DNA from 2 places in the Streptosporangium sp. NBC_01810 genome. Region 2 is predicted to be linked to the other one. Evidence: riboswitches for the same ligand, from Rfam matches in the RefSeq annotation. Region 2 holds a riboswitch; the other holds the start of a gene.

Region 1 (3,879 bases), 1.2 Mb from region 2:
CCCGGCGCTACCGGATCCGTTTCGACCACGACCCGGGCACCTACAGCGCGGAGGCCTACGACGCCGCCACCGTCTTCCTTCGGGGCATCGACGCAGGCAGGACGCGACGCTCTGACATGGAGGAGTTTGTCGACGGCCACTCCGGCGCCGGTATCACTACGAAGATCCGATTCAACGGCGACGGCGAGCTCGCCAGATCCTCGGTCACGGTGTGGGCCTATCGGGTCCGCGGCGGCCGGATCGTCGCCGACGACAGGCCGATCCCCGGAAACTGACCGCACAGGAGATCAGAGATCATGACAAGCACCCCGATCGCTTATCGGATCCCCGGCCCGACCGCGTCGCCCCCCCTCACGAGGTCACCGTCCGCCGGACGCCACGACTGCGCGAGCGGCAACGTCCACCGCGCCCTCGCGGAGGCTCCGATCGGCGGGTACGGCATGCTGGAGGCGGCGCTCGCCTGGCAACATCTGCGCCCTGCCGGACCCGGGAACACCGGCGGGGGGACACCCGCCACAGCGTCGCGTCATCTTCCCGTCGTGGAGACGCGCAGCGAGGCGGTGGCGGCACGGATCGCCCGGCTGCTGTCAGGGCTGGCCTGGGCCATCGTCACCCAGGCCGACGCCGGCGACACCGGCTTCAAGCGGTCGCCGGCCGTGCGCGTCGAGGTACCCAGAACACTACACCGTAGGGTCCTGCGGGCGTTGACCAACGCGTGGCGCGACGCCCGGCGGCAGTTCGACCCGCGCGTCCCGGGCACCGCCACCGACGACGACGCGGCCATCGCCCTGTGGCGCATGGGCATTCTCGTCGCCGGGCTCGGTCCCAGCCACAACATGGTCTACCTGCATACCGGCACGTCCACGATGGCCGAGATGATGGCAGCCGCCGCCAGGCGTCTCGGACTCACCCCGATCGTGGACAATGTCCACGGCGCTCCGGCGGTAGCCCTCTACCACCTGGGTGAGGTGCACTGGCTGCTCGCGGAAGCGGGAGCGGGAGGCGCGGCGACCGGGTGGGTGCGCGGCGGCCGTCCCGCCGGTGCCGCCGGTACCGGCGTCGGACCCTGGCCGTGAAATAGGCCTGACCGCCGAGCAGTTCGGAACCGTCCCTGCTCGGGCTGGTCCGGAACCTGCTGCGGCAGCGCACCACGCGCTGGTACAGTCAGTCGCGGTCGAACGCGTGAGCGATAACCAAGCTCGCAACCTTGGCCATTACTCACCGCCGGGAGGGCGGAGCCCACGTCACCCGGAACGGGATCGTGGGCTGGGGCGTGGAAACCCCCGTAAACGGGGCCGGAAGGTGAACCGCCAAGCAACAGCATCGCGACCATGCGCAGAGCCGCACGGTTGGGACGGCTGGAATCCCCCGGATTCATCCGTGGGGAGCGCTTCAAGCGAAGGAGTCGCGAAGGCGGCCGGGGGAACGCCGTCAGGGGCTCCGCGCGAGCGAGCGGAGCCCCTGGACGAGTGCGGATCGGCCCGCGTTCACCGGCGGGGGCCGGGTGCCCGCCCCATGGGGGATGGTGCGGGCGGCGGGTGTGGATCAGTTGGAGTAGACGGGGTAGCCGTAGCCGACGACCTGGGAGACGGGCCGGATGCGCTGCTCGACGTTGCCGTTGCCGGTATTGCCCTCGATCGTGGTGATCGTGCCGTCTCCGTTGTCCTTCTTCACGAAGCCGACATGGTCGATGCCGTCAATGCTCTTGCTACCGGCCCAGTCGAAGTAGACGACGGCGCCGGGGGTGGGGGTGGTGCCCCAGTGCTTGTTCTCCTTGAACCACTTGGCGTGGGTGACGGTGTAGGCGTCCCAGCCCATCGTGGGCCGGATGCCGGCCATCTCGCCGACCCAGGAGACGAACATCGCGCACCAAGGGGCGTTGGCGTAGCCGCGCAGGGTGCCGCCGTCGCGGGCGACGGTCTCCTGGGCGCGCGGGGAGGACATGTACCACGAGTGGAACTTGGTCCCGCCGCCCTGGGCGTTCTCGTGGACGCCGATCTGCTTGGAGGCGAGGTCCAGGACCTGCGCGGCGGAGACCTTGGGCAGCCTCTCGGCCGCGGTCTCGAGCGGGGTGCTCGCGAGCCTGTTCTGCGAGGCATCGGAGACCTTCGCGTCGGCGGGCGGCGCGTTCAGGGCGGTGTGGCTGTCGGCCAGGGCGGCGGAGCCCACGGAGCCGGTCGCCAGGACGACGCAGGCGCCCAGGAGGGCGCTCACCACGCGGGGGGCGCTGAGGGTGGGGGTGAGGCGGTTCTTGGTCATACTGGGGTTCGACTCCTTGCTTCGCTTCCATGCCGCCTACCGGGTTAGCTGACGGGTTCGGGCTGGGAAGTGCCCTACGGCGCGAGAACGCGCTGATTCACCCCAGGAACGTGGTTCCCCGGTTCCGCAGACCTCGCGGATTCGGCGGCCGTGCTCACCGCGGGCGGGGGTTCCGCCCAGGTGGAGCGCGGTCGGGCAATGTGACGGCAATGCGTAGACCTATACAGACCCAGACATTTGCCATGAACAGGACGAACGTACGTCACCCGGGCAGACGATTACAAGTAGGACACATTGCTCTGACTTGGTAAAACGTCAGATTTGAGGGGTTGGGGCGGGAAGTCGCTTGGTCGGGGAAGGGGGTGGATCGCGCCCGTTCCCGGCCGGTCGCGTCGGCTGGGGTCGCCGCGCCGTCATGGGCGGGATCCCCTGTTTTTCCGGTGCTCCGGGCGTGTGGTACCCGCCGGTGGACCGCCTGTCCCGGGGTGCTACGGCATGATCGGGGGCCCATGGGTAGGAGGGGACGGGTCGACTTTTTCTTGAACAAGTATTCGATGGTAAAAAGTGCGGAGAGGCTGCGTCCCTCCCCCTCGGGAGGCTCGAACATGGTCCGGCGACAGGGTGCTGCCCCGAAGACGGCCTCGCCCCGAAGACGATCATGACGGACGCGCGTGGGCGGCTGTTCACCCGCAGTTCCCAGGCGCTTAAGGCCACCGGGTTAGCTTGGGTCAGTCGTGAACGGGTCATTACCCGGCGTGGAGGACGGTCGAGACCACGCGCGGGAGCAGGGTTCGGCCATCGCCTGGGTGGAATCCCCGCTGCAGATGCTCTGCGCCGTGGAGGCCCACCACGCAGGGCTGCTCGGCGCCCGCAGCCACCTCGTGCCCAGGGCGAGGCTACGCCCCCTGGCCGTGACGGGACGTGAGCTCGGCCGCCTCACCCTGCCGCCGGGCCTGGAGCTCACCGCCGCGCGGCCGGACATGCCCAGGCCGCGCCGGGGCGCGACCTGGGCGGTGGGCGACGCCTTCTCCGGCAAGGTCCAGCTCCGCTGGCTCACCGGGCTCCCTGGCCGGATCGTGATCGTCGACGACGGGCTGGCCACCATCAGGCTCCTGGAGCTGCTCGTCGGCCACGCGGGTACGCCCCTGCTGAGAGCCAGGGGAAAGGCGGGACGGTTCAGAACCGTCCTCGGTGCGGCGGCCGGACTCAGGTTGCGCGCCGCCGCCCGCTCGGGGCGGTTGTCGATCTTCACAGCGCTGCCCGTCCCCGTGGACCTGGCGAAGGCCGTACGGGCGGGAGGGGCCGAGCTGGTCACCCACGACTTCGCCTGGCTGCGGTCACAACCGCTGCGCAGGCCACGTCCCGAGGAGCGCACGGTCGTCCTCGGCACCTCGCTGGTCCGCAACGGCCTGATCCATCGAGACCACTACCTCGGCTGGCTGGCCGCTCTCGGCTCGGCCGGGCCGGTGGCCTACTTCCCGCACCGCAGGGAGGACCCCCACGATCTCGCCGGTGTCGGGGAGCAGCCCGGCATCACCGTCTACGACGGTGGGATCCCCGCCGAGATCACTCTGCGCGGGCTGGCCGCCGGGCAGCGGGTGCTGAGCCTGCCGTCCACCG
Region 2 (3,879 bases):
CGAGAAGCTGATGGCCCGCTGGCGGTCCCTGACCGGCCCCGAGGCCGAGCCCCTCGGCCGCGAACTGATCACTCGTTACGACGAGCCGCACCGCAGATATCACACCACCACCCATCTGGAGGCCGTGCTCGCCCACATCGACATCCTGGCCTCCCACGCCGAGCACCCGGACCTCGTACGGCTGGCGGCCTGGTTCCACGACGCCGTCTACGACCCGCGGCGTGGCGACAACGAGGAGCGGAGCGCCATCCTGGCCGAGCGCGCGCTGCCGGAGACGGGGCTGTCCCCTGAGGCGGTGGCCACGGTCACCCGGCTGGTCAGGCTGACCGTCACACATGCCCCCGCACCGGGCGACTCGGACGGGGCCGTGCTGTCCGACGCGGACCTGGCGATCCTGGGCGCGTCACCGGAGGCCTACGCCGCCTACGCGGCCGCCGTGCGTGAGGAGTACGCCTTCGTGCCTGACGACGCTTTCAGGTCCGGCAGGGCCGCGGTGCTGCGCTCGCTGCTCGACCTTCCGGTGATCTTCCACATCGCCGATCTGGAGGAGACGGCGAGAGCGAACATCATGGCGGAGCTTGAGCGGCTGTGAGCAGGCGACCACCACAATTCAACAGTACTCGCCGTGGTATTTTGGTGGAATCTGGTGAATTAAAGGGAGTGAGTCAATGCTCGCCCAGCAGCGGCAGCAGGCGATCCTGGAGAGGGTGCGGAGCAGGGGCGGAGTCAGGGTCGCCGATCTCGTCCGAGAGCTCGGGGTGTCCGACATGACGATCCGGCGCGACCTTGAGGTGCTCTCCGAGCGCGGACTGGTGGAGAAGGTCCACGGTGGCGCCACCGCCGCCGGACCCGGCTCGACCGAGGAACCGGGCTTCGCCGCCAAGTCTGCGCGCCGGCAGGCGGAGAAGGAGATGATCGCCCAGCAGGCCGCCCGGCTCGTTCGGCCCGCCACCGCCATCGCGCTCTCCGCGGGCACCACGACCTGGACGCTCGCCCACCACGTGGTCGACGTGCCCGAGCTGACCGTGATCACCAACTCGGTCCGAATCTCCGACGTCTTCCACCGCTCCCCCAAGGCCGACCGCACGGTCGTGCTCACCGGCGGGGTCCGCACCCCCTCCGACGCGCTGGTCGGCCCGGTCGCCGTCTCGGCGATCCGAGGACTCCATGTCGACACCCTCTTCCTCGGCGTGCACGGGATGAGCGCCCGCGCCGGGTTCACCACACCCAACCTGCTGGAGGCCGAGACCAACCGCGAGCTGATCGCCTCCGCGCACCGCCTGGTGGTGCTCGCCGACCACACCAAGTGGGGCACGGTCGGCATCAGCACGATCGCCGAGCTGGCCCAGGCCCACATCGTGATCACCGATTCCAGCCTGACCGAGGAGGCCCGCGAGGAACTCGCCGCCTCGGTGGGGGAGCTGATCATCACAGAGCCGCAGCTGGAGAGCGAGAACATCGGCCGATGAAGCGTACGATCACCCACCTGGCCGACGGCCGGGAGCTGTTCTACTTCGACCTCCGCGACGACGCCTGGCCTCGAACGAGCACTGGACGGCGTTCGTCCCGGCCGCGGCGCGCTGGCCGGTGGAGGTTCATCTCTACCCCCACCGGCAGGTCCCCGACCTGGTCGGGCTGGAGCCCGTGGAGCGCGCGGCGTTCGGACCGCTCTACACCGACGTGCTCCGCCGCCTCGACGGGCTGTTCGGCGTGCCCATGCCCTACATCGCGGCCTGGCACCAGGCGCCGGTCAACACCGGTCGTGACCTGTCGTACGCGCACATGGAGCTGTTCAGCATCCGTCGCGCGCCGGACAAGCTGAAATATCTCGCCGGCTCCGAGTCGGCCATGGGCGCCTTCGTGAACGACGTGCTGCCCGAGGAGGCAGCACACCTTCTGCGCTCTGCTGTCACGAATTAATCACTAATTGGTCTCGTCTTGAGGTCGCGCGACCTTGTGTTTACCACTACTATCCTTCCCACATCGGCTGCAACAGCCGATATGCCTAATCCCAGGCGCATCGCCCGGGAGCCGGGGAACCACCGCACCTGGGGTGAAACCACTTCGGTGGAAGGGCGTCCTCCAGCCCGAACCCGTCAGCTAACCCGGTAGGCGGAAGGAGAGGAGAGTTCGTGGCGGCTCCGTCCCCCACGTTCCGTCGGCATGCGACTCTGGTCCTCTGCCTGAGCCTGATCGCCGCGTTCACCCTCGGTGCCCCCACCGCGGGAAGCGCGGAGCCCAAGCCGACCGAGGCCAAGCTCCGTGCCGAGCTGGCCAAGATCAACAAGAAGGTGGACGGACTGATCGAGGCCTACGCGGCCAAGCGCGAGTCCCTCAAGAAAGCGCAGAAGGCCGAGACCGTCGCCAAGCAGAACCTGGCCAGGGCCTCCGATCTCTACGCCGAGGCGGAAAAGCAGGTCGACTCCATAGTTCAGCTCCGCTACCAGAGCAGCACCGGGGGCCTGCCCGCGCTGCTGTTCTCCGACGACATGGGCGGAACCGCGGTGATGGAGCAGCTCACCGCCCAGCAGAGCGCGCACCTGCAGGGCTTCGCCGAGAGCCTCGAACGCAGGAAGAGGGCAACCGAGACGACAGCCAGACTCACCGACGAAATCGGTGAGGAGGCCAGGGAGATGCAGACCCAGCGCGACGAGCTCGAAGATCTGATCAAGGACATCAAGAACAGGCTCGACCGGCTCGCCCCCGTCGGCTCCGGGCGCCGCTCCGACGGCAGCTGGGCCCCGCAACTCCCCACCGGCGCCGACAACATCACCGACCGGACCCGGATCATGCGTGAGGCCCTCAAGAGGCGTTTCAACCTCCCGTACGCCGTCGGTTGCTACCGGTCCGCGAACGACGGCGGCGAGCACCCCCTCGGCCGCGCCTGCGACTTCATGATGAGCGCCGGCGGCACGATGCCCACAGCCGCCAACATCCGGCTCGGCGACGAGATCTCCGCCTGGGCCATCAAGAACAAGTCCAAGCTCGGGGTGAAGTACGTGATCTGGCGCCAGCGCATCAACCACGGCTCCGGCTGGAGGGTCATGTCCAACCGCGGCGGCGTCACCGCCAACCACTACGACCACCCGCACATCTCGATGTACTAATGCCACGACGCGCTGACCTGCGATTTCTCGGGCACCTCCCCCTCCGCACCTCAGGGGCCAAAGGCTGACGAGACACGACCAGGCCGGGTGCTCCCACGCGAGGGAGCACCCGGGGCCGACAGACCTCGCCCTGCCTCCCGCGTGGCGCGAGGGAGCATACCTAGACCATGTAGACGGGTGCGAGGTCGACGAATATGCGGTAGTCCGAGATCAGACCGTCGTCGCGGGTGCGCCAGATCGATACGGCTACGACGCTGACATCCTTGCCGTCGAGCCGCCGGTAGGTCACCTCGGTCTCGGCGATGATGTCGGCGTCCACCTGCCAGTTTCTGACGATCCGGTGCCGCAGGCCGCCGATGGTGGAGAAGAACACCCGCAACCCGGCGGCGATGGCCTCGCGTCCCGTCGTCGGCTCGGCATTGCCGAACACCAACGTGGCGTCCTCGGCCAGCAACCGCACGAACTCGTCGGGGTCGAACGAGTCGACGGACTGGAAAACACGTCGCACCACATCGTCGGCCATGCCGATCCTTCCTCGCACAATCGGGATCACTGTTGGGGACGATACGGGGCGAAGGACGACGCGCAACTATCGCAAAGGTGGGAAAGATCTTCCGGACACGGGCCGGGAAGGAAACCACTTCGGGCGCGGCCTCTCCCGCCCCTTTGTTTGACATCCCGCGTCGAGCATGACGGAGCAGATCTCGGTGCGCCGGTGCGCCGGTGCGCCGGACCAGGATCACCGCTTGGCATTGAAGACGATCTCCACTCG

What was found. Region 2 has a riboswitch for cyclic di-AMP ahead of OIE13_RS03875 (coiled-coil domain-containing protein). Riboswitches for the same ligand answer to the same signal wherever they lie in the genome.
Region 1: linked by a shared signal. The riboswitch ahead of OIE13_RS09475 (CHAP domain-containing protein) and the one ahead of OIE13_RS03875 (coiled-coil domain-containing protein) in region 2 are both predicted to bind cyclic di-AMP.

Annotation. Positions count from the first base shown of each region.
Region 1 is NZ_CP109070.1:2,072,921-2,076,799, forward strand. It holds gene OIE13_RS09465 (branched-chain amino acid ABC transporter substrate-binding protein) at 1-275, shown strand, start outside; gene OIE13_RS09470 (hypothetical protein) at 297-1,076, shown strand; gene OIE13_RS09475 (CHAP domain-containing protein) at 1,546-2,259, opposite strand; cyclic di-AMP (ydaO/yuaA leader) riboswitch at 2,278-2,416, opposite strand; gene OIE13_RS09480 (hypothetical protein) at 2,994-3,879, shown strand, end outside.
Region 2 is NZ_CP109070.1:827,299-831,177, reverse strand. It holds gene OIE13_RS03890 (HD domain-containing protein) at 1-592, shown strand, start outside; gene OIE13_RS03885 (DeoR/GlpR family DNA-binding transcription regulator) at 669-1,469, shown strand; partial or broken gene OIE13_RS03880 (galactose-1-phosphate uridylyltransferase) at 1,528-1,920, shown strand; cyclic di-AMP (ydaO/yuaA leader) riboswitch at 1,993-2,129, shown strand; gene OIE13_RS03875 (coiled-coil domain-containing protein) at 2,133-3,107, shown strand; gene OIE13_RS03870 (nuclear transport factor 2 family protein) at 3,268-3,630, opposite strand; gene OIE13_RS03865 (OmpA family protein) at 3,847-3,879, opposite strand, start outside.